DNA from 4 places in the Bifidobacterium sp. KRGSERBCFTRI genome. Region 3 is predicted to be linked to each of the others. Evidence: riboswitches for the same ligand, from Rfam matches in the RefSeq annotation. Region 3 holds a riboswitch; each other region holds the start of a gene.
The links. A riboswitch is a leader RNA that binds a small molecule or an ion and turns the genes downstream of it on or off. The one in region 3 is predicted to bind thiamine pyrophosphate.
Positions count from the first base shown of each region.

Region 1: it holds a riboswitch for thiamine pyrophosphate, as region 3 does, so the genes downstream of both, thiS (sulfur carrier protein ThiS) here and OGI63_RS10775 (hydroxyethylthiazole kinase) in region 3, are expected to answer to the same signal.
Region 2: it holds a riboswitch for thiamine pyrophosphate, as region 3 does, so the genes downstream of both, OGI63_RS11460 (hydroxyethylthiazole kinase) here and OGI63_RS10775 (hydroxyethylthiazole kinase) in region 3, are expected to answer to the same signal.
Region 4: it holds a riboswitch for thiamine pyrophosphate, as region 3 does, so the genes downstream of both, OGI63_RS09680 (ABC transporter permease) here and OGI63_RS10775 (hydroxyethylthiazole kinase) in region 3, are expected to answer to the same signal.

Region 1 is NZ_CP109653.1:374,636-382,095, forward strand. Features, by position in the region: gene OGI63_RS01510 (cation:proton antiporter) at 1-133, opposite strand, end outside; partial or broken gene OGI63_RS01515 (class C sortase) at 1,061-1,579, shown strand; gene OGI63_RS01520 (amino acid permease) at 1,803-3,371, shown strand; gene OGI63_RS01525 (thiazole synthase) at 3,552-4,466, opposite strand; gene thiF (sulfur carrier protein ThiS adenylyltransferase ThiF) at 4,617-5,330, opposite strand; gene thiS (sulfur carrier protein ThiS) at 5,383-5,577, opposite strand; TPP riboswitch at 5,806-5,909, opposite strand; gene OGI63_RS01540 (aldo/keto reductase) at 6,014-7,036, shown strand; gene OGI63_RS01545 (MarR family winged helix-turn-helix transcriptional regulator) at 7,220-7,460, shown strand, end outside.
Region 2 is NZ_CP109653.1:2,640,618-2,648,077, reverse strand. Features, by position in the region: gene thiD (bifunctional hydroxymethylpyrimidine kinase/phosphomethylpyrimidine kinase) at 1-688, opposite strand, end outside; partial or broken gene OGI63_RS11465 (thiamine phosphate synthase) at 823-1,572, opposite strand; gene OGI63_RS11460 (hydroxyethylthiazole kinase) at 1,716-2,600, opposite strand; TPP riboswitch at 2,591-2,704, opposite strand; gene OGI63_RS11455 (MerR family transcriptional regulator) at 2,882-3,325, opposite strand; gene OGI63_RS11450 (aldo/keto reductase) at 3,553-4,428, shown strand; gene OGI63_RS11445 (flavodoxin) at 4,425-4,697, shown strand; gene OGI63_RS11440 (DUF4230 domain-containing protein) at 5,051-5,728, shown strand; gene OGI63_RS11435 (DUF4230 domain-containing protein) at 5,715-6,308, shown strand; gene OGI63_RS11430 (hypothetical protein) at 6,333-7,460, opposite strand, start outside.
Region 3 is NZ_CP109653.1:2,483,239-2,490,698, reverse strand. Features, by position in the region: gene thiD (bifunctional hydroxymethylpyrimidine kinase/phosphomethylpyrimidine kinase) at 1-1,148, opposite strand, end outside; gene OGI63_RS10775 (hydroxyethylthiazole kinase) at 1,201-2,112, opposite strand; TPP riboswitch at 2,101-2,201, opposite strand; gene OGI63_RS10770 (glycine--tRNA ligase) at 2,354-3,829, shown strand; gene dusB (tRNA dihydrouridine synthase DusB) at 3,960-5,213, shown strand; gene ftsZ (cell division protein FtsZ) at 5,374-6,630, shown strand; gene OGI63_RS10755 (cell division protein SepF) at 6,719-7,189, shown strand; gene OGI63_RS10750 (YggT family protein) at 7,271-7,460, shown strand, end outside.
Region 4 is NZ_CP109653.1:2,220,076-2,227,535, forward strand. Features, by position in the region: gene OGI63_RS09645 (L-serine ammonia-lyase) at 1-174, opposite strand, end outside; gene OGI63_RS09650 (hypothetical protein) at 215-739, opposite strand; tRNA gene OGI63_RS09655 (tRNA-Leu) at 978-1,056, opposite strand; gene OGI63_RS09660 (Ppx/GppA phosphatase family protein) at 1,140-2,162, opposite strand; gene OGI63_RS09665 (DUF501 domain-containing protein) at 2,202-2,810, opposite strand; gene OGI63_RS09670 (FtsB family cell division protein) at 2,882-3,454, opposite strand; gene eno (phosphopyruvate hydratase) at 3,552-4,844, opposite strand; TPP riboswitch at 4,997-5,134, shown strand; gene OGI63_RS09680 (ABC transporter permease) at 5,122-6,030, shown strand; gene OGI63_RS09685 (ABC transporter substrate-binding protein) at 6,123-7,088, shown strand; gene OGI63_RS09690 (ABC transporter ATP-binding protein) at 7,261-7,460, shown strand, end outside.

The DNA.
Region 1 (7,460 bases), 1.3 Mb from region 3:
GGCCGAGCGTGGCTCCGGCGGCGAGCAGCAGTACGGTTTGTGGAATGAATCTTCCCGGAATCAGCTGCGCCACAATCGGGCTGACGGCCGCCACCGCCATGATGATAGTCAGGGAAACAAGCTCTTGCGTCATACCGTCGAGCCTAGTGAGCCATTGTGACCGGAGGTTGAAGAATGTGATTTCCGCTATCTGTGGCAGGTTTCTTCGGGGAAACCGACCTAGGGGGCATGATTCCTACCCCCCCTAGGTCTGGATTTGCTCAAGGGACCTGCCACACATAACGCAAATCGTTTTCTTGTGAAGGGCGAATCTGCCACATATAGCACGTTTCACGACATTAAGGGGGTCGGTCGCGTTTGCGAGGCGGCCAACCCCCGGTTCTCGTCCGCCGCGCGCACCGCCCGCCCGCCAAATGCTATCTAGCTTATAGATGACGGGTGGTTCGCCCCATTTGCCAGTTCGGGGGTATAAATCATACCCCCGAACCGCCTATTCTCGTCTAGCGCCCGCCATCTATAAGCGAAATACCTTTCCGCAAAGCCCCAAATCCGCCATCTATAAGCCAGATAGACCCATCAGTTTGACCATGGATAGACTCGGTTAGAGATGCTCTTGGCAAAAATGCCAATTTCGGCCTCCTGCAAGGGTTTTGCTGGGGCTAACCCGCGATTTGCATAAAACCTAACCCACGATTTGCGTAAGTCCTAACCCATGATTTGCGTAAAACGTGGTTCGCTCAGAGCTGTGGCCGGAGACCGTCCAAGTTCGACCGACATTATCGGAATCGTCAGGGAAGAAGGCACGCGGGCGGAGTGCAATATAATGTTCCCTATGGCTGGCAGTTCAAGGGGGCAAGACTGATGGCAGTTTTTCCGCATGGGAGCGCGCGGCGGGTCGAGAAGCGACGGTCCGCAGCAAATTAAGGACTTACGCGCCGACGATTTTTATGGCGATTCGCACGATGGCAACGACGGCTCGCGCGGTCCGCACGACACCACGCGCAACACCTGCACCTACACCCTCCCGACTTTCGCGGAGGCGACCGACGCGTCCGAAGCGATGCGCGAGCGTCGCGCGGATCGCAACAAGTCCATTGCCATGCGCGTGCTTGCGGCGGTGCTGATTCTTACCGCGCTCGGCATTGGCATGTTTCCGAGAGTGTTGCAATACCGTTCGGCGCGCGAGCTGGCGAGCACGTCGGCGCGTTCCGAAAAGCGCGTGGCGGGCTGGCCATACCCGCAGGCCGATGAGGCGTTCGCCGCGGCCAGGGAGTACAACAAGCGACTTGCCAAGTCGGGGCAGCCGGTGATTGGCGAGGCGAAGGATCCGCTCGCCGAACTGTATGACGATCCGCAGAATGCAGCCAACAACGCCAGCGCCGACGGCTCAGACAACTCCAGCGACTCCGCCAGCGCCAAAGACACGGAATATCAAAGCCTGCTCGACTCCGGCGATGGCGTGATGGGGGCCATCCGTATTCCGAAGATTTCCGTGAACCTGCCGGTTTACCACGGCACGTCCGAGCTGACGCTTGCGTCCGGCGCGGGTCACCTGTACGGCAGTAGCCTGCCGGTGGGCTCGACTCCGAAACCGCCATCAGCATCATCGGACAGCAGGCCCGCCGCATCGACGAGGTGCAGCGCGAAAACGAAGACCTCCGCGCCAAACTCGACGAGCTGACCGCCTAGCCCGCTCATTCTTCATCATGCCGGCTTCTGTTCCTCCCAACAGAGCCGGCAAGCGTCATCTGTCAGACAAAAGCGGGCGCATTGGGCGGTTCCCGCGGTAGGGTGTGACCATTATGACTTTAGGGAATACGAATACCGGGAAGGCCGGCACAAACACGCAAGCTGCCGACGCGTCTGACGCAACGCAGAACGCGCAAAGCACACAATCGCATATCAAATCCGTCGAAAGCCTCGACAAAGACAACGACATGGAACGCGGCCTGAAAAATCGCCATGTCCAATTCATCGCCATCGGCGGAACCATCGGCACTGGCCTGTTCCTCGGCTCCGGCAAATCGATTGCGCTGACCGGACCAAGCATCATCTTCGTGTACATCGGCGTGGGCCTCATCATGTTCCTGCTCATGCGCGCCATCGGCGAAATGATGTACAGCGACCCAAGCCAGCACACCTTCATCAACTTCATCACCCGCTACCTCGGCCGCGCGTGGGGCAAATTCGCCGGCTGGACGTACTGGATTGTGCTCATCCTGACCGGCATGACCGAAATCACGGCCGTCAGCACCTATTTCGTCACGTTCTTCGGCACGTTCGGCATTGACCTCAACGCGTGGAAATGGCTTATCGAACTGTGCTTCCTTGTGGCGCTCACCGGCATCAATCTCATTGCCGTGAAAGTGTTCGGCGAGGCGGAATTCTGGTTCTCCATGATCAAAATCACGCTGATTGTGGGTCTGATTGTCACCGCCGTGGTGATGCTGTTCCTCGGTTTCAGCTACCCGGCCACGCATATCGAAGGCGTGGACGGCACGGTTTCCGGTGCCACTGTGAGCCTTACGAACATTGCCGACGGCTTCCAGCTCGCGCCGAACGGCTGGATGAACTTCTTCATGAGCTTCCAGATGGTGTTCTTCGCCTACCAGCTCATCGAATTCGTGGGTGTGACCGTGTCCGAAACCCAGAACCCGCGCAAAGTGCTGCCGAAAGCCGTCAACGAGCTGATCATGCGCATCCTCATCTTCTACGTGGGCGCGCTCGTGGCCATCATGGCGATCGTGCCGTGGCGCAACTTCCACCAGAACGCGGACGGCTCGTTCGGCTCCCCGTTCATCATGGTGTTTAAGTACGCGGGCCTCGACTGGGCTGCCGCGCTCGTGTTCTTCGTGGTGATCACCGCAGCCGCGTCAGCGCTTAACTCGCTGATCTACTCGGCTGGACGCCATCTGTACCAGCTCGCGCAGGATTCCGAATCGCCCGCCATGCAGCGTCTCGGCGAAGTGTCGGACCGCAAGGTTCCGGCGAAGGCGATTATCGTGTCCGGCTGCATGATCCTGTTCTCCCCGCTGATCAACGCGATTCCGGGCGTTTCCGGCGCGTTCGTGCTGTTCGCCTCGGCCGCCAGCGCCGTCGTGATCTTCATTTACATTCTGACGATGCTTGCTCACCGCCGCTACCGTCAAAGCGCCGACTTTCTGCCGGACGGCTTCGTGATGCCGGCCTGGCAGGTGTGCGATTGGATTGCGGTCGCGTTCTACGTGGTCGTGTATGTCACGTTGTTCCTGTCTTCCGACACGCTCGGTTCCGCAGTCGCCGGCCTGGTCTGGTTTGTCGTGTTCGGTGGCTACTGCCTGCTGCACGAGCGGTTCCAGAACCGCGACCTGAAGGCGGCTCTAGGGAAGTAGACGTATTGCCTGTCGCTGCGGTATGCGTGGCATGCGCGTGTTGCGCTACGTGCCGCGCATCTGACGAAAGAGGGTCGGTGGAAACCTTGCGAAAATGTGCGTCTCCACCGACCCTCGTCGTGTAATCGCAATAAAACAGTGCGAAACGTTAGTGCACGAATCGTACGAAACCGACGCGAATCAGCCGATGTAGTCGGCCTCGTTCGTTGGGCTGGACGGCACGGCATGATCTTCCGTAACCTTGCCCAAGCCAGACAAATACGCTTCACGACCAGCTTCGATCGCCTTCTTGAACGCGCGTGCCATCAGCGGAATATTGCCGGCGGAAGCGATGGCCGTGTATGCCATCACCGCGTCCGCGCCCATTTCCATGGCTTCCGCAGCCTGGCTCGGACGGCCAATACCAGCGTCGATAATCACCGGAACATTGGAATTCTTGATAATCACTTCAATGAAATCGCGTGCACGCAGACCCTTATTCGAGCCGATCATCGCGCCAAGCGGCATCACGCAAGCCGCACCTGCGTCTTCAAGACGCTTCGCCGCAATCGGATCGGGGAACATGTACGGCATGACCACGAAGCCTTCTTTTGCCAGCTGTTTCGTGGCTTTGATGGTTTCCTCATTGTCGGGCAGCAGATACTTCGCCTCATGCTCGATCTCCACCTTCACGAAGTCCGTCTGGCACACTTCGCGCGCGAGACGGGCAATACGCACCGCTTCCTCTGCATTGCGTGCGCCGGACGTGTTCGGCAGCATGGTGATGCCCTTCGGAATGTAGTCGAGCAGGTTGTTTTCGGTGGTGCGGCAGCGGCGCAGCGCCATGGTGACGATCTGCGTGCCCGCGTTCTCGATGGTCGCCTTGATGAGGTTCAGGTCGTAACGGCCGGAACCGAGGATGAAACGGCTCGTGAACTTGTGCCCGCCGAGGATCAGCGGGTCGGCGTCGCCGGTGGCGATCTCGTCGTACGCATGAGCGTCCGGCTCCGGCAGGATCGCCGTGTTCGTGGTGGTGCCGACCAGCTCGTCGAGCGTGGCGTTCGGTGCGGCCGCGACGTCGGCGGCTGCGGTGGTGATGGTGTTTTCGGTGCTCATCGTCGGTTCCTTTCGTTGGGGTGTTTGTTGTTGTTGCGATTGCTGTGCTGCTGTTGTGTTGCCGTTGCGTCGCTGTTGTGTTGTGTGCAACGTGCGTTTGTAATCGCAATAAAAATTTCGATTACGGCAGTGGAGTAACGTAGCAGTGCGTCAGGCGTCTTCCTCGCCGAGGATCAGTCGCGTGATCATGTTCGCTTCGTGGCAGGCGACCACGCCCACGCGCGGCGCCATCAGGCCGGCACCCGGTACCGGAGCCGTCTCGCCATCGCCACAGAAGTAGAAGTTCTTCGAAACGCGACGCGTGCTCACCAGGTTGGAGCTGCGGAAGCCGGCCATGCCGGACGCGCTGACGAGCTTCTTGCCCGGCAGATTCTCCAGCACCGCGTTGACGAGCATCGTCTTGTTTTCCGGCACGTCGAACGCCTCGCAGATGATGTCCTCGTTTTCGAACAGCGTCGGCACGTTCTCGTCGGTCACCTTGACGGTGTCGATGGTGATGTCCGTGAACGGGTTGATTTGGCGCAGATTGCTGCGCAGCGCCTCCGTCTTGTACTGGCCGAGGTCCTTCAGGAAATACTGCTGGCGATTCAGGTTCGTCATATCCACGCGGTCGAAGTCGATCAAGTGCAGGTGGCCGACGCCGATGCGGGTCAGCGCCACCGCGATGGTGGAGCCGAGGCCGCCGCAGCCGCAGATGGCCACGTGCGCCGCGTCGAGCTTGTCCTGTGTGGCGGCCGTGTGACGGTCGAGCAGGGCTGCGCGGATCTCCTCGCGGCTGACCAAGGTGGCCGGGTCGGGCTGGTTGTCGAAAGCGTGCTGGCGGGCGTCGATCTGCGCCTGCGATGCGGATGGTTCAAAAGTCATGGTTGTTCTCGTATTCTCGTTTCCGTTCGTATGGTTTGTTTCGCTGCTGTGCTCAGCCGCCCTGCACGAACGTGACGATTTCCAACGTGTCGGTGCCCTTGAGCTGCGTCTGCGCACGCTGGGCGCGCGGCACGATCTCGCCGTTGAGCTCCACGGCCACGCGGTCGGCGCGCAGACCGCGCTGCTCCACTAGTTCGGCCACGGTGATCGGCGTGGCGACGTCCTCTTCCTTGCCGTTGATGATCATTTCGGTTCCCTTCTGTATGTCAGGCCCCACGAGTGCCGTTCCCGCCGAAACGGACGTTCAGAACTGCTTTGTGGGCTTCCGAGCGTCTGCTTCCGGTGAATCGGACATTCACGGTTGGTACGAAAAAAGGGTCGCCGAAGGAACCGTACCCTATGAGGTGGTGCGCCCCTCCGTGACCCTAATCACGCGATATTCGGTTATCGCGAACGGAAGATGAGATACGCCTTGCGGCGCGAACAACCCGTCTCCTTACGGCGGCATTACCCGCATCAAGTCCTCGGTCGAAGCTGTATGAGCTCCCTCTCAGCCTTTCGGCTCCCGTTCGGTTGTGCCTTTATCTTCGCGCAGGCGCCCGACAAGCTTGCGCCGGTTCACGTTGGGTTAGTCTTGATGTGAACATGTGCGAATCGGCTGCGTGCTTGCAAGGAAGGGGAAGATGATGATGAACGGTGAGTTGGCAGGATTTACGATTCCTCGGCTCGGCATGGGAACGATGGCTTTGGCGATTGAGGGGCGTCCGGATCGCGATACTGCGATTCGTACGATTCATGCCGGTTTGGACGCGGGTGTTCGCTATTTGGATACGGCTTGGTCGTATTATCTGCCGAGCGAGCCTGGCACTGGCACTGCGAAAGATTTGGGGTACGGCGAAAAGTTGGTGCGTGATGCGCTCGCTTCGTGGAATGGCCCCCGAGATGAAGTGCTGGTCGCCACGAAAACTGGCTATCGACGCACCATGGAGATCCCCGCTTTTGTTGCTCCTGTGTCCGATTCGCCAGAATCGGACACTCAGGGGCGGGATTCCGAGGGCTGCAGTCGTCGGCCTGGCGGGGAACGCCAGCATTTGCAGGCGGCGGGCAGTCAATACGGGTGGATGGCGGATTCGCGCCCCGAAACCATGATTCGTGACGCCAAGGAATCCGCGCTGCACTTGGGCGTCGATACGCTCGACCTGTTGTATTCGCACGGACCGGACCCGGAAGTGGCTTATGAGGACCAGGTCGGCGCGCTGAAGCAGCTGCTTAACGAGGGCGTGATCCGGTACGCGGGCATTTCCCGCGTGGACAACGCGCAGATCGACATCGCCCGCGAGATTCTCGGCGACAAGCTGATCGCCGTGCAGAACCAGTTCTCGCCCTCGCACCCCGACCCTGAGCATACGATGGAGCACTGCGCGGAACTTGGACTCGCGTTCGTGTGCTGGAGCCCCCTCGGCGGCTTCCTCGACGCGTTCGACCAGCGCGCGTACGACCCGTTCCGCACGGTCGCCGGCAACCACGGCTGCTCCTACCAGCGCGTGGTGCTCGCCTGGGAACTGAGCCGCTACGAGCGGTTGTTCACCATCCCCAGCGCCCGCAATCCGCAGGAAATCAACGATTCCTTCGCCGCCACCGAACTGACGCTCACGCAGGATGAGCTGGCGATGCTGAACGCCTCCGTCGACGCCCGTCGCGGCTGAATTCCGCGCAATACGTACGATTGGCCGCGCCCGATTCCGCACAATAATCGCGATTCGGGCCGCGGCCTTTTTCGTGCCTTCTGTAGCTTGCTCGCTGCAAAATCGCCCTGGGAATAACTTACACTGTAAAATGTTTACACTGTAAGATATTATGACGGCGATTGCGACGGAAGGAGGTGCCGCGTGGGCTTTGAAGAGGAACTGTTCCACGAATTGGCGACCAACACATGGGACAAACGCTCGCGCATGCAGCAGGAGATGGTGAAAGGCGCGAAGGGCGAACCCTTCGCCGTGCAGGAACTCTATAGGAAAGGCCCGCTGACGCCATCGCAGCTCGCCTCTTCAATGAAAACCACCACCGGACGCGTGTCTGCACTGTTGTCCGCACTGGAGAAAAAAGGCCAGATCACGCGCGAATCCGACC
Region 2 (7,460 bases), 160 kb from region 3:
TGCAGCCGGTGCCGTGCGTGTTCGGGTTGTTGATGCGACGGGAACGGAACCAGGTGATCTTGCCATCCGGCTCGACAAGCACGTCACTCGCGTCATGCGTGCCGTGGCCGCCCTTGACGAGCACCGCGCAGCCGAAATGGCCGGCGAGCAGATGACCTGCGGTCACCATGTCGTTCTCGGTGGAGATGGATTCGCCGTTCTCATAGTCGATTGCGCCCGCACCCTGCTCTACGGCCAAGTCGCACAGTACCTGGGTCTCCGGCATGTTCGGCGTGATCACAGTGGCCAGCGGGAACAGTTTGGACGTCAGCGCCGCGATGGCATCATCCTCGATGAGCTTCGCGCCGGACGTGGCCACCATCACCGGGTCGAGCACCACGTTCTTCGCGTTGTGCGCGGTCAGACGGTCGGCGATCACGGTGATGAGCTCGGCGCTGGACACCATGCCAATCTTCACCGCCACCGGCGGAATGTCTTCGAACACCGCGTCGATCTGCGCCGCAAGCATTTCCGGGGGAGTGTTGGTGACCATCGTCACGCCGGTGGTGTTCTGCGCGGTCAGCGCCGCGATCGCGGTCATGCCGAACACGCCGTTGGCGAGCATGGTCTTCAAATCCGCCTGAATGCCGGCACCGCCGGACGAATCCGATCCTGCGATGCTCAATACCGGTGGCAATGTGCTGGTCATGGTAACTCTCCTTATTAGGCTCACTGATTCATTGATTATCTTCACTGAGCTCACTGATACAGTGTAGAACCACCTTTGCGGAACTTCTCGCTCATCTCAGCGGGCTTGTCGATTTCCTGTACGACGGACTACTTCACACGCGGCGCATAGCCGTGCTTCGCGTCGCCGCGCACCGCCTTCCAGCGCGTCACCATTTCGCGGGTGGCCGCTTCCGGATCGTCGGCACCGGCGATCGCGGACACCACGAACCAGCCGGCCGCCTTCGAACGGGCCAGCATCTCCATATCGTCGGCATGTACGCCGCCGCCGACCACTACCGGGAACTCGCTCGCCGCGCAAATCGCGTTGATCTGTTCCTCGTCAAGCGTGTGCCCGGAACCGTCGTTGCCGCCCACGGAAGCCTCCGGCTTGGTGGTGGACACATGTAGCGGGCCGGCGCCGATGTAGTCGATGCAGCCGCTCGGCAGCTCGTTGATAAGCTTCACCAGACTTTCGGTCTCGGCGGACAGGCCCACGATGGCATCCTCGCCGAGCAGCGCGCGAGCCTCCTGCGGTTCCATATCGGTCTGGCCGATATGCACGCCATCCACCTTGATGCCCTTGTCGCGCGCCTGCCACACCACATCCACGCGGTCGTCGATCACAAACGCCACGGAATCGGACTTGCCGCTGTTCTTGATGACCTGCGCGATATCGCGGGCCATTTCGGTGATATCCTTCGCATCCGCGTTCTTGGCGCGCAATTGGATGAACGTCGCGCCCCCACGCAACGCGTCATCCACCACATCCGTCACCGGCCGGCCCTTGCAATCCTGCGGACCGACCACGAAATACGCGCTCATATCAAAGCAGTCGCGCATCGAGGCGAATGGATAATTATTCATTGGTCTCCCCTTTGTTGTTCTTTGGGTAAGTGCTCCAGAAGAAGTCTTGTTATTTTCCGTTTATTTTCCGTCGCACCGCACTGAACGTATATATTCCGTATATACGATTGCGATGGTGCGAAACCATCCACGGAACGTTGCGGTCAGTTGGTTTCGATGATGTCGGACGCGGCCACCTGGTCGGCGGTGACGTTCCACAGCGCGTCGAGCAGCGCCACCTGGAACGAACCGGGGCCATCGGATTTGACTTCGGCGATTTCGGACGCACGATCATACAGCAGCGACGCGGCAAGGGCGGCGACCAGCGGCTCGGCCACGGCAAGATACGTTGCGGTCACGCCGCCGAGCGAACAGCCGGCGCCGGTGATCTTCGTCATCATCGCGCTGCCTCCGGGCAGGCGGAACGTGCGCTCGCCGTCGGTCACCAGATCAACCGCGCCGGACACCGCGACCGCGCCTGCTCCAACGGGGGAGCGCTTCGCCAGATGGCGGGCGAGACGCTTGGCCGCGTCGACCGCGGCATCGACCTCATCGACGGCTTCCACGCCGGCGGGACGGGTCGCGGGCGTGGTGCTGTCGGCGTCGGCGAGTCCCCACATCGCGTCGAGCGCGATGATCTCGCTGGCGTTGCCGCGCACGATGGTCGGCGGAACGTCACGGAACGATTCGAGGATGGCGGTGCGTGTCTCGCCGATGCCGGCCGCGACCGGATCGAGCACCCAGGTTTTGCCGTTCTCATGTAGCTTGCGCGCGATCTCGGGCAGCGCGTTCTTGAAGAACGGCAGCAACGTTCCCACGTTGATGTAATTGGATCCTGCGATTTCGGCGGTGGCGATCACGTCATCCGGCAGATAGCTCATGGCCGCGGTGCCGCCCGCGGCGAGCTGCGCGTTGGCCACCAGATTGATGGTTACGAAATTGGTGAACGACTGCGCCAATGGTGTCTGCCCGCGCACGTCCGTGACGGCTTGTTTGATGGCGGCACGCAATGTGCCGAGTGCGTCATTGGTGGATGGGTCATCGCTCATGATCTGCTCCCTACGTTGGTCCTAACCAACAGGTTCAAAGGGTCAGGCGTTCATGCCTATCTCAGCTTGATGGACTTGGACATCAAGCACCCCCGCATGTTTACAACAGTGGTTAATCTATCTGCGTCCCTTGACAGGCGCGATTCCGTAGGTGATTTTGGGCTTCCGTAGGTGGTTGCTGCCGGATAAGCATCGGCGAGATGCCTGGAATTAGGCGTTTGCTCGTGTCCGGATTCGAAGCTGACCGCCTACGGAACGCAAAAATCACCTACGGAACGCAGTCAGTCGCTTTGCGTCGTGTCGATGACGTTGCTGCAGTATGCCGTCCTGCCGGCAGTCACGTCGGCGTAGAAGCGCTGTTTTTCATCGATGTATGCGATGGCTTTACGCAGTTCCTCCAGTTGCGTCTCCAGATGCTCGCGTTTTTCGGCAAGGATTTCCTGACGTTCCGGTATCGATGACTCACCTTTAAGACAGAGTTGCGTGTAGTGCCGCATCTCCTTGATGCCCAGACCGCAGCGTTTGAGGCATGTCAGGCCGTTGATCCATGCGATGCATCGCTCGTCGAAGACGCGTCGGTTGTTCTGGTCTCGTTTGAGACCGGGCACGAGTCCTGAATTGCAATAGAACTTCAATGCTTCGTAATTCATGCCGGTTAGTTTGCAGGCCTGCTTCATCGTATAGGTTTTCATGTTCTTATGGAGTGGCACTGCCGTGATTGCCATACGTGGCTCCTTTCGGACGCTGCGCGGCAGGACGTTCGGCGGGTGCCGCCGGATGGGGTCGGGCTTGAGGCGCATTGTTCTTTTTGTTTGTACCTATCATGTCACATTTCCGGTTATTAATACCGGTAGATAGTACCGGCGTGCCGTAATTTGACCGGTAGCAGCTACCGGATTTTATCGTGGGGGTCAGAACGGCATACATGCCGGCACTGAATACCGACGAATTTATGGAAGGAAAAACAGTGGAATACGTGAAACTTGCCAACGGTATTGAGATTCCGAAGATCGGATACGGCGTCTTCCAGATCAGCAAGGACGATGCTCCTCGCTGCGTGCGCGAGGCCATCGAGACCGGGTACCGCCATATCGACACCGCACAGTCGTACTTCAACGAGGCCGAAGTCGGCCAAGGAATCAAGGATTCCGGTATCGATCGTAAGGATCTGTTCCTCACTACCAAGATCTGGATCAGCAATTACGGCTATGAGAACACGCTGAGGTCCGTCGATGTGTCCTTGAAGAAGCTTGGCACCGACTATCTCGATCTGGTGTTACTGCACCAGCCGTTTTCCGATACCTACGGCGCGTGGCGTGCACTCGAAAAGCTCTACAAGGACGGCGTGATCCGCGCCATCGGCGTGAGTAACTTCTATCCGGATCGTCTGGCCGATATGGTCGCCTTCAATGAGATCGCCCCGATGGTCGATCAGGTCGAGACTAATCCGCTCAACCAGCAGATCGAAGCTCGCAAGAACATGGTCAAGCGGGGCGTGGCTCAGGAAGCATGGGCTCCGTTCGGGGAGGGCATGCAGAACATGTTCTCCAATCCCACCCTGGCCAGGATCGGCGAGGCGCATGGCAAGTCCGTCGCGCAGGTGATCCTGCGTTGGCTCACCCAGCGCGACATCGTTGCTCTGCCCAAGTCCACGCACAAGGAGCGCATGGAAGAAAACCTGAACATTTTCGATTTCCGGCTCTCCGACAGCGAGATGGCAACCATCGCGGGCCTTGACACCAAGACCAGCATGTTCTTTCGCCACGACACCCCTGAGGCGGTCGACCGCTTCGTCGGTTATGTCAAGGAACGTGCCGGCCGCGAATGATTCCGGTCCATGACATGGTCGGTGCCGGCAGCACTGTGTATCTGGGCTTCCCGATTTGGTGGATGGCACCTGTTTGGCTGGTGAACGATTCCGTCAAATCCAACGATTTCGCAGGTAAGACGATCATTCCGTTCTGCACTTCCGCCAGCTCCGATATCGGCAACAGTGCATCCACGCTCCAGAAAATGGCAGGCAGCGGTACATGGCTTACCGGGCACCGTTTCTCGGAATCTGTTTCCGAGAAGGACGTGACCGATTGGCTGATTTAGTCCAAAAACGGTATCGCCGAATAGCGAAGACATGGGGCGACCATTGTACGTTCGGCTGCAGCATTTCGTGTGCTGAATAGCAGGTCGCCTCTTCCACGCTCTTTTGAGTATCCCATCCGAATGTTTAAGCCGGCGTGGAAGTAGTAAGTGGTATGTGTGCTGTCCTGCCTTGCAGGAAGACATGGCGGGCATTTTCATTATGATGAAACGTCATCAAATATCGGATTATTTCCGATAATCATTCCACGAGATGGGCTTCCCCGTATTATTTCCTGAGACGTTTGTGACGTCCCTATGTATTTGCGTGCGGGGATAGAATTGTTGACGGAAGAGAACCGTGAAAGGAATGTGCGTTGGCGAGAAATGACGGGAGTCGAAGGAGGCGGGGCGGTCTTTGCGATAGGTTGTTCGGCGATCTCAGTGCAAAAAAGTTGCGTAAGGTGTTGTTTGGCGCTGTTGCGGCAATTGTCACTGTTGCAGTTGTCCTGTTTGTGTGGAACGGTGTCGTTAAACCTGTTTTTGACAATGCAAGGACCGAATCTACCATCAGTGTGGAAAGCCAGTTGCAGGCGGCTGTGAATATCGACGATCTATCGACCGCGAAATTCCATTATGGCGGTGTTGCTGTAAAGAAAGACAATGCTGGTAAGGACAAGTGGCATGTTGCATATGAGGCGACGGTGACTGCTGGCGTCAAGATGAGCGATATCACGTTCGAAGTGGACGATACCGCGAAGACCGTCACTCCGATTCTGCCGAAGCCGACTATTGGGGACGTCGTGGTTGATAGCGGCAGCCTCGACTTTTTCGAGAACAATCCGTCCGTTGAAATTGATGAGGTGATCAAGCTTTGCAAGCAGGATGCGCAACAGGAAACCAAGACAAACGGAGACATTATTTCTATTGCTGCCAGCAATCTTGAACAAACTGTGGATGCGTTGACCAAGGATCTCGTGGAAGCAAAAGGATACAAATTGCAGAAGGCCGAGACCGTAAAGCTCACTAAGGAGACCGCGCATGCTGACGAATAATCGTTCCATGAAACGTGCGATTGCCGCATTATGTGTTGCTACGCTTGCATGTTCTGCTGTAGGGTGCGGCGAGGAAAAGAAAGAAGCTATCCCAACTTTCTCGAATGCCACGTATATCGCACAGATGGCCACATTAAAATGTTATTACCACAACACGGCCAAGCTCAGTCATGAGGGATCGTGGTTTTTCAATAATGGCTACAAACGTATGTGGATGGAATACAGTGGCATCGTGAAGTACGGTATTGATGCCGATAAAGTAACAATTAGTCCAGATGCCAACGGTCATAAAGTAATCATTACCGTGCCTCCAGCTCACGTGTTGGATGATCCGGACGTAAATGAGAAGTCGTTCAGCAAACCGCTGGTGAGCACTGGTTTCGCCACTTCGATTACCGCCGAAGAGAAAACGGAAATGTTTGATAAGGCCCAGCAAAGCATGCTGAAGCAGGCGAAAACCGATTCGGCGTTGCTTGCCCAAGCCGAAGCTCGCGCGTGGACTATTCTAGAGCAGTATGTGCGCAATGTGCTTGGCGACGACGCGAAGAACTGGACTATCGAATTCAAGGATGTGCAATAGTCGCCAAGCGGAAACCGACTCACATCACCCGCAATTGCCATCGTGGATGGCTGTGGCCAGCTGGTCGCTGTGCGCATCCATCGCGTATTCGGCGACGCCCTGCTGCTGGTCGGCGATGCGGTTGCGATCGGCCCCGAAAAACAGCACCGAATAGGAATTCGTCACCGCCTCGGTGCGGTCGGCCGCGATCGTCGGTTGGGTGGTGCCGCAGGAGACCATGATCGAACGGTGCGAGAGCTCGTGCTTGACCATGTCCACCAGCCAAGGGCTTCGCGCGGTCTGCGTCCAACCTGGGTGCGTGGTGAGGATATGCACGACATCCCGCTGCGTGCGGTCGGGCATCTGGCAGTAATAGGCCGCCACGAATCCGTTCGGATTCTCACCTGACTGGCCGCCGCAGTTGAATTCCATGGTCTGCTCGATCTGCACGCCCATCGTTGATACCACGTTCGTGGCGAGCGTGTACCATCCGGCCGGATCGAGATCGCCGTTGCGCTCAGGTACGGCGATCGCAGCCGCCGAGGCTTCCTCGCTGTGCAGATTGCTGACCGCGGACGAGACCTGCTGCTTCACGTCCGAGCGCAGCTTGTGCAATGATTCCAGTCCGGTGAGCATTTCCCGCATCGACGAATACTCACGCTGTTTGCCGTATCGGTCGATGAGCTCGTTCACCTGCGTCGGATCGTCCACCTGCAGCAGCCATTGCGCCGCATGCTGGCTGAAATCGTCCGCCATGGCCGCGTCGACCGCGCTGAGCAGCTCCTTGGTCTGTGCGTCGAGATTATGGGCCGCCACACGCATGCTGTCGATGATGGTGCGCTGCTGGTCGCGGTACAACAGCCCGATGATGCGTTCCTGCGGATTGTCCGACAGCAGATACTTGATCTGCTTGGTGTCGGCAAGCCGGTCGTAATCGTCCATATACTGTTGCACGGTTTCGATGTGTGCGGCGAATTGATCCGGATCATCCAGGCTCTGCGCGAACGTGATGCTGTCCTGCGCGGTCTGCCGGATGTCCTGCATCGTTTCGATCTGCGGCTTGACGTTACTGACCGCGTCGCTGGTGGTGGTGCGGAGGAAATTGGCGACGCTGGCGATGACCGCAAGCACGACAAGCACGCCCACGATGCGCAAGACATTTCGCCGGCCGCG
Region 3 (7,460 bases):
AAGAGACTGCTGATTTCCTCGGCGATTGTGTCGTCCGCGGCAAGACTCGACCCACTTGTGGCCACCATGACCGGGTCGACCACGATGTTCGTGGCCTGGTGGTCCCTGAGTTTGCGGGCGACGGTTTTCACAGATTCAACGCCCACGATGACGCCGATCTTCACGGCGGTGGGTCGAATATCGTCGAAAACCGAATCGATCTGGGCGCCCACGATGCTGGGGTCCACGGCGGCGATGGCCTGCACGCCGGTCGTGTTCTGCGCCGTGATGCCCGCCACCACGCATTCGCCGAATACATCATTGGCGAGCATCGTCTTGAGGTCGGCGGGAATGCCGGCACCGCCGGAGGAGTCGGTTGTGGCGATCGTGAGCACGGCCGGCAGCTTGGTTGCAGCAGGCTTGCGTCCGGTGTACCGGGGCTTCTCGTCGCCGCGAATGGCGGTCCAGTCATCGACCAGACGGCGAGTGGCCTGCTCCGGGTCGGTGGCGCCGGCAATGGCGGATACGACGAACCAGCCGTCGGCCTTCGTCTTGGCGAGCATGGGAATGTCGTCGGCTTTCACGCCACCGCCCACGATGAGCGGATACTTGCTCATCGTGCGCATTTCGTCGATGGAGGAGACGTTCAGCGTGGTGATATCGCCATTTTCGTCGACGATCATGCTCTCGGGCTTCGTGGCCGTCATGTGCAGTGGGCCGGCTCCTATGTAGTCGATGGTGCCTTCGGGCAGATGGTTGGCTTCGCGCACTTCGTCGACGGTTTTCGCCGACAGTCCAATGATCGCGTCAGGTCCAAGCAGCTTTCGTGCCACCACTGGATCGAGGTCGTCCTGACCTATGTGCACCCCGTCGACCTTGATGCCCTTGGCACGGGCCTCGAGCGCGGCATCGACCCGGTCGTCGACCACAAAGGCCACCGAGTGCTCCACGTGATGGCCTGCGATCTCTTCGGCGATGTCGTTCGCCAGGGAGACGATCTCGGCGACATCCTGGGTTTTGGCGCGCAGCTGGATGAAACTGGCGCCTCCGTCGAGGGCCTTGGCCACGACGTCGAGAATCGGCCGGTTGCCGCAATCGTCGGGGCCGACCACGAAATAGAAGCGCAGGTCGAAACGGTCGCGCATGGATGGGTATGGGAACGAGTTCATTGTGTCACCTGATTCGTTTGTTGTGTGCCGGCATGCCGTGCCATGGCAGATTCTAGGCCAAATAGAGCGGTGCGGAGGCGATTTCCTCCGGCGTAACGTTCCACAGAGCGTCGAGGAACGCGGTTTGGAACGATCCCGGCCCATGCGATGCTCGTTCGGCGGCTCCGGAAGATACGTTGTAGAGCATCGAGGCGGCCAGTGATGCCACCAGTGGATCGGCCACTGCAAGATAGGTGGCCGTGACACCCCCAAGCGAGCACCCGGCACCGGTGATCTTCGTCATCATCGCGCTTCCACCGGGAAGTCGGTAGACGAGTCGTCCGTCGGTGACGAGATCGACCTCGCCGGAGACCGCGACGGCCCCCGTGTGGGTGGGGGAGTGGAGCGCCAGATACGCCGCCAGATCGGTGGCCGCGGTGATGGCGGCATCCACACTGTCGGCGGCCTCCACGCCTGCGGGCCCATTGTGCTCATCCGTTCCGGCTGCATCGCCCAGTTGCCACATGTCGTGCAACACCAGTGCCTCCGATGCGTTGGCGCGGATGACGGTGGGAGGGTAATCCTTGAACCCCTTGAGGATCTCGGTGCGCGCGACGCCAACGCCGGCTGCCACCGGGTCGAGCACCCACTTGCAGCCATGGCGGCTCAGATGCTCCGAGATCTCCTGCAGTGCATCGCGGTAGAACGGCAGCAGCGTGCCCACGTTGATGTATGTGGCACCGCACGAAGAGGCCAACGAGGTCACATCGTTGGGAAGGAAGCTCATGGCGGCGGTGCCCCCCGCGGCGAGCTGCGCATTGGCCACCAGATTAATGGTGACGAAATTGGTGAATGACTGCGCAAGCGGGGTCTGCTCGCGAACATTCTGCGCCGCCTGGCGTATACGCTCACGAATGGGGTCGTCTGGTGCGACCTCGTGTAGATTGGATGTGTCGGAATTCGGCGTGGTCGACGCTGTGGTCATCTGTACTCCCTACTCTGGTGCTAGCCAACAGGTTCGAAGGGTTAGGCGCGAAGCCACTCTCAGCTCTATCAGCTCCCCTGACATGTGTATTCCAAACGTATTGAACACTCTCGACGCCTGCTGTGCTCATGCGTGTCATCACCCCACATGGGCACCGGAACGGGCTCCCTGCGTGTCAGCCGCCAACGGTAGGGTGAAGCCTTGTATAAGACCCCAAACCGTTCAAACCAGAAGGTGCATTGTGGCTAATTCCAAAATCGATGAAGTTGTCTCCCTCGCCAAGCGTCGCGGCTTCGTGTTCCCGGCCGGCGAGATCTACGGTGGCACCCGCTCTGCGTGGGACTACGGGCCGCTCGGCGTGGCGCTCAAAGACAACATCAAGCGCGAATGGTGGCGCTCGATGGTCGTCACCCGACCAGATGTCGTGGGCGTCGACACGTCGATCATCCTGCCGTCCGAGGTGTGGGTCGCCTCCGGCCACGTGTCGGTGTTCAACGATCCACTTATCGAATGCCTCACCTGCCACAAGCGTCATCGCGCCGACAAGCTCGAGGAGTCGTATGCCGAGAAGCACAACGACCAGCTGCCCCCGAATGGCCTCAAGGACATCGTGTGCCCGGACTGCGGCACCCGCGGCAATTGGACCGAACCCCGTGACTTCAACATGATGCTGCGTACGCACCTCGGTCCTGTGGAAGATGAGAACAGCCTCCATTATCTGCGACCGGAGACGGCACAGGGCATCTTCGTGGACTTCAAGAACGTGATGACCTCGTCGCGCTCCAAGCCGCCGTTCGGCATCGCCAACACCGGCAAGAGCTTCCGCAACGAGATCACGCCAGGCAACTTCATCTTCCGTACCCGCGAGTTCGAGCAGATGGAGATGGAGTTCTTCGTTGAGCCGGGCACCGATGAGGACTGGCATCAGTACTGGATCAACGCCCGCACACAGTGGTACATCGACCTCGGTGTGAACCCCGAGAATCTGCGCCATTACGAGCATCCGAAGGAAAAGCTCGCACACTATTCGAAGCGCACCGTCGACATCGAATACCGCTTCGGCTTCCAGGGCTCCGATTGGGGTGAGCTCGAGGGCGTGGCCAACCGTACCGATTTCGATCTCGGCGCCCATGCCAAGCATTCCGGCGAGGACCTGAGCTACTTCAACCAGGCCACCGGCGAGAAGTACATTCCGTACGTCATCGAGCCTGCAGCCGGTCTGTCGCGTTCGCTCATGGCCTTCCTTGTGGATGCCTACGACGTTGACGAGGCCCCGAACACCAAGGGCGGCGTAGACAAGCGCACGGTGCTGCGTCTCGACCCGCGTCTCGCTCCCGTCAAGGCCGCGGTGCTACCGTTGAGCAAGAAGCCGGAACTGCAGTCGGTGGCCCAGGACCTCGCGCAGGATCTGCGTCTCAATGACTGGATGATCGACTACGACGAATCCGGTGCGATCGGCCGCCGCTATCGTCGACAGGACGAGATCGGCACCCCGCTGTGCATCACCGTCGACTTCGACACTCTTGATGACCAGGCCGTGACGATTCGCGAGCGTGACACGATGCAGCAGGAGCGCGTGGCGCTCACCCAGGTTGCCGACTACGTGGCCAAGCGCATCAACGACAAACGTACACGTGTGCCGCTCAAACCGGTGTCGATGGGTGGCGCCGAATGGCCCGAGACCGTGCATATCGCCGAGGCCGGCGGTTTGTACTGATCTGCCATGCATCAATCGCCTGCGCCCCGTATGCCTGAGATTGCGGGACGCAGGCGATTTTGCGTACGAGGCGAGCGTGCGAATAATTCATACGATACTCTGTACAATTCGGACACATGAACGAGGGGATATGAGCGAGCAGGAGACGATACTGAACACATCCCGGCAACGCGAGGCAAGCCCAGATGCCAAGGATTGCGCAGATGCCGGTGCACGGCTTGAACCGGTTTTGGCCGGTCCGTTGGCACCGATCAGGCTCGGCGATGTCATGGTGAACACTCCGGTCATGCTCTCCCCGATGGCAGGTGTGACGAACTGGCCGTTCCGTGTGCTGTGCGAGGAATATGGGCCCGACGGCCTTTACGTGGCCGAGATGGTCACTGCACGCGCGCTGGTCGAGCGCAATCCGAAGGCGCTCAGGTTGTGCAGGTTCGCACCGAGCGAGCGCATCAGATCGCTGCAGCTGTATGGCGTGAACCCGTCGATTATGGAACAAGCGGCGCGGTTCCTGGTGGACAACGGCATGATGGATCATCTCGATCTCAATTTCGGGTGCCCGGTTCCCAAAGTCACCCGGCGTGGTGGAGGATCGGCCTTGCCATGGAAAACGGATCTGTTCACCGAGATTGTCCAGCGCGTAGTTGCGGTGTGCGAGCCGGCGAACATTCCGGTGACCGCGAAGATCCGCGTGGGGCTGGACCATGAGCATGAGACCTTCCTCGAAGCCGGGCGCATAGCTCAGGAGGAGGGGTGCAGCGCAGTGACCCTGCATGCCCGCACCACTGCCGAATACTATGGCGGTCATTCGGATTGGTGCCGGATCGGTGAGCTCGTGAGCACGCTCGACATACCGGTGTTCGGCAACGGCGACATCTGGGGTGCCGAGGACGCCATCGCGATGGTGAACGAAACCGGGTGTGCCGGAGTGGCGATCGGTCGCGGGTGCCAAGGGCGGCCATGGCTCTTCGGCAATATAGGCAACGCCTTCGCCGGCAGCGACGTGCGTATCAACCCCACCCTCGGCGAGGTGGGGCGCATCATCATGCGCCATGCCGAGCTGCTCACCGAGTTCTACGATGGTGACGAGCGGATGGCTGTGCACGACCTGCGTAAGCATGTCGCATGGTACCTGAAAGGGTTCCCGGTGGGGGGCTCCACCAGGCGCGCGTTCATGGAATGCGAGAGTTTGAAGGATGTTCGTGAGCAGGTGGACGCGCTTGACCCGAACATCGAGTATCCTGAACGGGTGGTGGACCAGCCGAGGGGTCGTGTTCGCTTTGCGAAGAAGGTGCATTTGCCATATGGTTGGCTCGATTCGCGGACCACGACCCACGAGGAGCGCGAGCGACTGTTCGGCGACGACCCGATGGATGCGAGCTACTGAGCGACACGTTTTAAGAAAACTTTCGGAAATCGGGTCTACGGTGTCTACGAGGAATGTAAAGAGGAGGGTGAGCGGATTGGCCTTGGCCAGTGGAGGGAGGCCTGTTTTCTCACCCATCTGCGGTACAGTTGTGTACAACCGTGAGTGACAGGAGACTAACGTGAGCGAGATCGCCCAGACCGACAATTTCAACGACACCACGATCATCAAGGTCGTTGGTGTCGGTGGCGCAGGTGGCAATGCAGTCAACCGAATGATTGCCGAGGGTCTGCAGAATGTGGAATTCGTGGCAATCAACACGGATGCGAAAGATTTGCTGCGTTCCGACGCCGATGTCAAGATCTCGCTGAGCGACGCCTCGAGCCGAGGGCTCGGCGCGGGGGCGGATCCGGAGAAGGGCGCGAAGGCCGCCCAGGATCACCAGTCCGAGATCGAAGAGGCCGTCAAGGGCGCCGACATGGTGTTCGTCACCTGCGGTGAGGGCGGTGGCACCGGCACCGGTGCAAGCCCACTGGTCGCCCGCGCAGCACGCCAGCAGGGCGCGCTCACCATTGCAGTCGTCACTCGTCCGTTCTCCTTCGAAGGCCCGCAGCGTGCCGCCTCGGCAGCGCTGGGCATCGACAATCTGCGCGAAGAGGTCGACGCGCTCATCGTCATTCCGAACGACCGACTTCTTGAACTCGACGACAGCTCCATCGGCATCGTGGATGCGTTCCGCACGGCCGACACCGCTCTGCTCGCTGGTGTTCAGGGCATCACGGACCTGCTCACGATCAATCCGTACATTCACGTCGATTTCTCCGATATCACGTCGATCCTGCAGAACTCCGGCACTGCACTCTTCGGCATCGGCGCCGCACGGGGCGAGGATCGTGCAGCGCAGGCCGCAGAGATCGCCATCAGCTCGCCATTGCTCGAGGAGAGCATCGACGGCGCCAGCGGCGTGCTCATTAACATCGCGGCTTCGAACGACCTGAAGCTCGCCGAGGTGAATCAGGCCGTCGGTTTCGTTCGCGAGGCCGCACATCCGGAGGCGCAGATTATCTTTGGTCTCGCACTCGACGATGCCTATGGCGATGAGATGCGCGTCACCGTGATTGCCGCCGGCTTCAACGACAAGAAGAAGCTCGCTCAGGCCAATGAGGACGCCCAGGCCGCCGCCTCGGCGCCTCAGCGCACCGTCAAACCGGTGACCAAGACCGCCACGGCTTCCGGGCAGCCCACCATCCTCACGTCTCCCATTCCCTCCACCGGTCCGGTGTTCGAAGAGGAGAAGAAGACGGATGAGAAGATCGTGGCCCAGCAGCCGACGCCGAAGCAACGCTCCGAATACGATGCCTCGTCCGACACCAGCAGCTATCCGTATACGGCGCTTGGTGATCTGGGTGACCTCGACATTCCGGAGTTCCTGCAGTAGTCGATCCGCTTACGGCACGGTCTGAATTACAATACCTGTAGAACCCAAAGAGTCAACCTGAAACAGGACAGCAAAGAAGGAAACGCGAATGGCCGGATTCATGAAGAGGACCATGTCTTATCTGGGAATGTCCGACGTCGTGCCGGAAGACGAAGATGACGAGGTCATTGACGAGGAGCCGGAGTCGTCATTCGACACCGATCGTTCCGTCACGCCCATCCCGGCCGCGTCCACGCAGCCTTCCACGAGCCAGCGTAAGTCGGTGGCCCCGTTCCATGCGAACATCAATCGGATCACGACCATTCACCCGCAGAGCTACGAAGATGCGCAACTGGTCGGTCGCGCACTGCGAGACGGCATTCCGGTGGTGCTCAATCTCACCGATGTCTCGCAGTCACAGGCTTACCGCATCATCGATTTCTCGTCCGGCGTGGTGTTCGGCATCTCCGGCTCCATCGAACGCGTGACCGAGCGTGTGTTCCTGCTGAGTCCCGCTCGTGTGGACATTGTCGCGGAGGACACTGAATCGGGTATGTCAGACAACCTGTTCGAGAACTGATGAGGCGGGGCAGCGGCCCCCACATTCACGTCATTTGCTGTTCGAGGAAGCATGTTCCTAGTCATTCGATAGGCTGGGAGCATGCTTTCGACGTTATTCGGCTTCTTCTTCCATATTGTCGACCTGCTCATCGAGGCCTACATCGCGGTGCTGTTCGCCCGCATGATCTTCGATTGGGTGCTGGTGCTGGCTCCGCGATGGCGGCCGACCGGTTTTGTGGCGACCCTGCTGCGCATCATCTACCAGCTCACCGAGCCACCACTGCGCTTCC
Region 4 (7,460 bases), 260 kb from region 3:
CAATGCCAACGACCCATAGAGCGTGACATGCACACGGGTCACACGGGCAAGCAGATGCCCGTCTGCGAGCGCCTTCGAGAAACGCTGTGCGGCGAGCATGGGGCCCACGGTATGCGATGAGCTTGGGCCCACACCAACGGAGAACATATCGAGCACACTGAACACACACGGCATTGTACACGCGTCTGCGAGCGACAAGCCGGTTCAGAGGGGATCAGGCATGCACGGACTGGTACATCGCCGCGAATAGGAAGCCTCCAGCGATGGCGAGCAATACGGTGATCACACCGATGGCGATCATCACCTTCGTGTATTTGGCGAGGCGCTCACCCAGCGTGGATGCGAAGAAGAACGAGGCAAACCCGAGCATCGCGCCATTGACACCGGCGACTATGGTGTCATGGTGCGACACGGTTTGGCCGAGCACCGGCCCCGCGATCATGTTCATGAATCCGAGCACGACCCAAATGGTCCACACGGCGAAGCCGACGGCACCGATAAGCGAATAGACGACCGGCTGCAGTTTGCGCTTCATGCGGTAGGCGAACGATTCAGCGCACCACAGCAGCGCGAAGCCCACGACATATGCGAACGCGACGGCGAGCAACATGGCCACAAGCACCCATGAACCAATCGGGAACAGACCGGGTGTGAATGAAAGGTAGATCGGTGAGCATACGAGTTCGCACACACATAGCGTGGCCGCGATGATGATGGCCTGCACGAGCATGACCGGCATGCCACTCTCCCCGTGCACTTGGACGGAGCTACCCGCAGGAGTGACTGTGGACTCGTGCGTATTCGATGCCTTGACTGCGGTTCCCTTGGATGCCATGTTCCTCCCATGCCCTGGAGCGTGATCTGTCATATGAGTGTAGGGAACAGATGTATCAGGCAGTTTTCGAACATGCGAAGAACCACAAGGTTCTCACAGTACGGACATATGGCCGTACTGCATGCCGTGTCTGGTGAGGAGGTGCCCCTGGCGGGACTCGAACCCGCAAGCCGAAGCGACCGATTTTAAGTCGGCTGCGTATACCATTTCGCCACAGGGGCTTCGGGGCGCACGCGTCCCGAGACAGACATTATGTCACACTCACCTGATTTACGTCGATCACGGGAGTGCGCCATATCGGTGTTCAGTGTTCTGTAGGGCGCTCGTTGCAGGTCTCAAGCGTCCTGCGACCCAGATCGATGATGAGCCCGTCAAGCAAGCCGTGCTCGCTGGCCACGTAGGAATCGATGTGCTGGCCGTGGTCGAGCAATGCAGCCTCGGCCACGCGGGCAAGCACACGGTTCCACACCAGCGCGCCGCCGCCGACAACGTCGATACGTCCAGGATGGATGGTCTTATGAGTGGCACGTTCCGCACGGGTCATATTGAGGAACCGATCATCGACGGCGAACGCGGTTTCGAAGTCCATGCGCACACCGTCCACAGCCACATGATTGTATTCGGTCAGTCCCATGGCGAGTGCCGTCATCGTGGTCACGGTGCCGGAGACACCGACTATCGTATGCGTCCTGCCGGCAGGCACATGTCGGAATGCCTCGGTGATATGCCTGTCGATGTCATGAACTGCTTCGTCGATCTCCTGCTCGGTCGGCGGATCGTGATGAAGATGGCGTTCGGTCATACGCACCGAGCCAATGTTCATCGAGAACGCCGCCTGCACCTTCGTAGCTGGAAGCGTATCGCCATCGCCACCAAGCACCAGCTCACATGAACCACCACCCAGATCGACCACCAGATATGGGGCCTCGACGTCAGGCAGCGATGAAATGGCACTGCTGGCTGCCAGGAAACTCAGGTCCGCTTCCTCGGTGCCCGAGATCACCTCGGGGCGGACTCCCAGAATGGATTCCACCGTGTTCTCGAATTCCTCGCGATTGTCGGCATCGCGTGTGGCGGAAGTGGCCACGAAGCGAATGGCGTCCACCGCATGCTCATCAAGAACGTCCTTGAATTCGCGAACGGCGGCATAGGTGCGTTCCAAAGCCTCATCGGAGAAGCGGTGAGTCTCGTCGACACCCTGCCCCAAGCGCACCACGCGCAGCATTCGCGGCACGACGTCAGTGACCCCATGCTCGTCGACCCGCGCGATTTTGAGTCTAATCGAATTGGTTCCGCAATCGATTCCGGCCACTGTCACTGCAGTCATCTCTACCTCCCTCTCGAGTCACGCATACGGCCGATGCCGTCAGCGTGTCTCTTGTCCGTCGGATTGCGCCCGCACACATCGGCATACCGTCGGATCGAACTCATTGCGCATGCGTTCCAATGCCATATCGCCGATCGGGTTGACGCCGGGGCCCATGACCAGCGACTGTGCCACCAAGGCGTGCAAACACTTCACACGCACCGGCATGCCACCGGCGCTTATACCTTCGATGTGCTCCTCACTCTCATTCAGCCGTTCGGCAAGACCGTGGCGGAATGCCAGGTACGCGGCATGCGCCCTCTCGTATTGAGCACGCAGATTGGTATCGTCGGCAAGCATTTCGTTGTATTGTCTCATGAGTCCATCGGCTTCCAGATGCGATACGGCCTTCACCGCCTCCGGACTGGTCAGGTACATGGTCGTGGGGAATGGAATGCCACCGGGCAATACAGGCCCTGTGATCACCACCAGCGGGGTGCCGTCCCCGACGCAACGTGCTCCGACAGCCACCATGCCACGCGGATACCTGCCAAGCTGGGTCTCGACGGTGGCGATGTCATTCTGCGTCGCCGGGTGCTCCATGACCCGCTGCAATGTCTCTGCGGCCAATGTCTCTATGCCGTTGGCGTTCCGGCCTTCTTTGCTCATGCTTCCTTCCGATCTTGGTCAGGGAATCGAACGGGCCATCGCCCGCATGGTGTGTGGGTATGTCGAATGCGCTACTGCCCTGCCGAACCGCCATCCTGCGGGGCATCGGTGCCCGCGGTGGCATCAGGGTCATTCTGTTGCCGCGATTCGGCGGTGTTGCCATTATTGGTGGCATCGGGTTTTCTGGCATCCGATTCCTTGAACGAATAGGCGAGCTCACTGTACCAGGGCAGGTTCGATTGGCCCGTTTCCGTGTTCGCATTGGCATCGGACTTCGGCTGTTCGCCGCTCACCGCCTCGGGATGCTCCACCTTGATCGCCTGCTCCCCTGGGAACACATACCCGAGCCGTTCCCTGGCCTGGGCGGTTACGTATGCAGGGTCGTCCCAGCGGGCGATGTCGTTTTCGAGATCCTTCTTCTGCGCCGCGAGCACGGCTTCCTGCTTCTTGAGCGAGTTCAGCTCGCTCAGATTGATCGCATACGTGTGGAATGCGGAGATGATCTGGATGGAGCCCACCGCGATGACGAACAGTGCGATGAAGAATGCGATGGGGCCGGTGTTCGCTCCCTTCGTGTGCGTCCGCTCCTTCTTGGACGAGGAGGGCGCAGACTGTGGTTTCGAAACATGTGGCCGCTTGCTCATAGGAACGAAAATACCCGCCGCATTCGACGTGCGGCGGGTATTAGCGAATAAGGTCCCTAAGGACGGGTCACCCGGTCAAACCAGAATGCGTTTCGAATCACATGTACTTCCGGCATGCCTTGAATGCGCTGTAGCCAGCGTATTCGGCGGTCGAACCGAGCTCTTCCTCAATCTCGAGCAGGCGGTTGTACTTGGCGATGCGCTCGCCACGTGCCGGGGCGCCGGTCTTGATCTGGCCGGTGTTCTTGGCGACGGCGAGATCGGAGATCGTGGTGTCCGGCGTCTCGCCCGAACGATGGGAGACCATGGAGGTGAAGCCGTTCTTCGTGGCCAGCTCGATGGCGTCGAGGGTCTCGGAAACGGTGCCAATCTGGTTGAGCTTGACCAGCAGGGAGTTGCCGGCGCCCATATCGATGCCCTTCTTCAGACGCACCGGGTTGGTGACGAACAGATCGTCGCCGACGAACTGCAGGCGGTCGCCAAGGGCCTTGGTGATCTTGGCCCAGTCTTCCCAGCCTTCCTCCTGGAACGGATCCTCGATGGAGACGATCGGGAACTGGTCGACGAGCTTCTCGTAGAAGTCGAGCATGTACTCGGAATCACGGTCCTCACCATCGAAGTGGTACTTGCCGGTCTCCTTGTTGTAGAACTCGGAGGAGGCGACATCGAGGGCGATGCCGATCTGCTTGCCCGGCTCATAGCCGGCGGCGGAGATGGCGTCCATGATGTACTTGAGGGAATCCTCGTTGGTCTTCATCTTCGGAGCGAAGCCGCCCTCATCGCCGAGACCGGTGGCCAGACCCTGCTTCTTCAGCACGTTCTTGAGGGTGTGGTACACCTCGACGCCGGCCTGCAGAGCCTCGGAGTAGGTCTGGAAGCCGTACGGGGAGATCATGTACTCCTGGATGTCGGTGGCGAAGTCAGCGTGTGCGCCGCCGTTCATGATGTTCATGTTCGGAACCGGGAGAACATGGCCGTTGGTGCCGCCGATATAGCGGTACAGCGGCAGTTCGGCGCTCTCGGCGGCCGCATAAAGGGCGGCGAGGGAGACACCGAGGATGGCGTTGGCGCCCAGACGGCCCTTGTTCGGGGTGCCGTCGAGCTCGATCATCAGGTCATCGAGTGCGCGCTGGTCGGTGGCGTCCATGCCGATGACCTTCGGGGCGATCTCCTCGTTCACCGCCTTGACGGCACCGAGGACACCCTTGCCCTGATAGACGGACTTGTCGCCATCGCGACGCTCCCAAGCCTCGGCTTCGCCGGTGGAGGCGCCGGAGGGAACGAGACCCAGGCCGCGAGCACCGTCATCGGTGTCGAGCACGACCTCAACGGTCGGGTTGCCGCGGGAATCAAGAATCTGGCGTGCGTACACGCTTTCAATTGCTGCCACAACTTCTCCTTAATGTGCATAGGTTGTGATGACAGTTTCCAGCGTAATGAGATTGTTGGACGATTGGCGGGAGCGGATCAGAAAAAATGTGAGCGCTCCCACGACTCTTTTCGACTGCGACACGCGTATTGTCCGAGCCTTCCGACAACGTGAACAGCGACACGGGGTGCCCGGGCCATGACCTTCAAACATGCTGGAAGCGACGCCAAAGCGGGTCGGCTGGGCTGAGATCACACTCGTTGAACCTGACATAGACAATGCTATCGAAGGGAATGTCATGACCCAGTCTGCAACGAACGAGTCCGGGAACCCTTACCGGGATGCCAGTTCGATGGGCACGACCGGTGCACCGGCACGCTCCGCCGCATACGCCGTGCCCGCAGCCGAACATACCAAGACTGCGAGCCGGATCGGCACGCGATTCATTCCGTGGCATCATGGCCGCGCACCCCGCTTCTGCGCGCTGTGGGCTTCCACGGTGCTCATCGTGCTCGCGTGGGCCTTGGCCACCGGAGGACCGGCGCACAACCGTTCACTGCCCTCCCCCGGCGAAGTGTGGCAGGCGCTCCTTGCGTTGCACAGCGAGGGGCTGTTGCTGCCATCCATAGGCGTAAGCCTCTACAGAGTGTCTCTCGGCGTGGCCCTGGGTGTCGTGACGGCGGTGCCAGCCGGCATCATCGCAGGGTCAAGCACCATTGGCCATGCAATCATGGACAAGCCCATACACATGCTCAGGGCCGTGCCGTTCCCGGCGCTCTCCCCACTGCTCATCGTGCTGTTGGGCATTGGGGAGACGATGAAGGTGGCATTGATCGCCATCGGCGCGTTTGCGCTGATCTATGTGAATGTGCGCGACGGCGTGCGCGGCATCGATCCGAAACTGCTCGAATTGGCGCAGGCATACCACCTGCCCAAACGCACCGTGTTCGCGAAGATCCTGCTGCGGGGCACGCTCCCGCGCTTCATGACGGGGCTGAGGTTCGCACTCACCGTGTCTTGGATCGCGTTGGTGACCTGCGAGACGGTGAATTCCTCGGCAGGCATCGGCTACATTCTCTCGCGTTCCCAGCAGTTCTACCGGACCGACCAGATGGTGCTGTGCATTGTGCTCTATGCATTCCTGGGGCTGTTCAGCGAATGGCTGGTGGGTGCATTGGAACGGCTCGTCGTTCCATGCGCACACTGATACTCCATATAGCGGCAATCAGGTTCACCCTTACAATGACCAATCCCATGAGACATATGGGTACACCCATATGCACCCAAACAAGGAGAATCATGTCACGATCCACCATGCTCAGATTCACGTCCGCCGCATGCGCAGCGTTGCTCTCACTGTCATGCTCGGCCTGCGGCGAACCGAATGCCGCGGATTCCTCCACGACCATGCGCGTGGCCTATCTGTCGACCGCGAATTACCTGACCACCGTACGCGGCGAAGACTTTCTTGACGAGACGATGCAGCACACCAACGTCAAATTCACCGGCCCATACAACCCGACGGATGCATACTCAGCAGTGCTGTCGGGCAATGCCGATGCCACGAGCACCGGCACCGGCTCGTACATCAACTTCGTGGCGCAAGGCCAACCGTGGGTGGCCTTCGCGATCGAGTATTACACCGGTGATTCGCAAGGAATCGTGGCCTCGCCGAAATCTGGGGTGAACTCACTTGAAGACCTCTACGGCAGGAACGTTGCGATCATAAAACGCGGCGGCACCGGCGATTACGTGCTGCACAAGGCATTCGAGCATGACGGACTCGATGTAGGCAGGGTGAACATCGTCGAGATGAGCCCCTCCAATTTCCAGGCGGCTTTCACTTCGGGACAGATCGACGCATTGAGTTCCTTCGACCAGAATCTGGCCGCCGCAATGGCGACCCCGGGCGCGAAACTGCTCGTGAACGCAACGGAATACGGGAATAAGAACGTCTCGATTCATATGGTGTCGAAGGATTTCGCCACCAAGCACCCCGAAGCGGTGAAAGCGATGTATCGGGCGCTCGTCAGGGAATCCGACGTGGCGCAGGCCACGCCGTCGATCATCACCGACGCATACCGGGAATTCGGCGCATCCGATGACGTGACCGAACAGATCGCAAGGTTCAATGTGCCGGTGATCAAGCCGATTGATGCAGAGGGATTGAAGATGCTGGAATCCCAGGCGCAGGAGTATGTCGATTTCGGATTCATTGACGCAATGCCGGACTTGCAGGCGGCGTCAATGGATTGCTCGGCCTGATTGCCTCATCGGAGGTTGTGGGGGAGCCGGCCGGGAAGCCTTGCTTCGTCGAGGTGTCTGCATGGCGCGGCTCCGCTGCGTCGGCAGCACGCTCCTCAGCAATGCTTCCCGGCCGGCTCCCCCACAGCCTCCGGCATATGCAGGTTGTTCGAATTGGAAAGGGAGTGTTTCCATGGCACCAGTTGTGAACATGGACTCGGCGTCCAAGATGTTCGACGGGCGCCCCGTGCTTCGCAATGTGACCCTCACGATTCGCCAAGGCGAATTCGTGTCGCTCATCGGACGCTCGGGATGCGGCAAATCAACGTTGTTGCGCATGATCGCCGGGCTGGTTCCGCCGGATTCGGGGCGCATCGATGTTTCCGGCGAGTA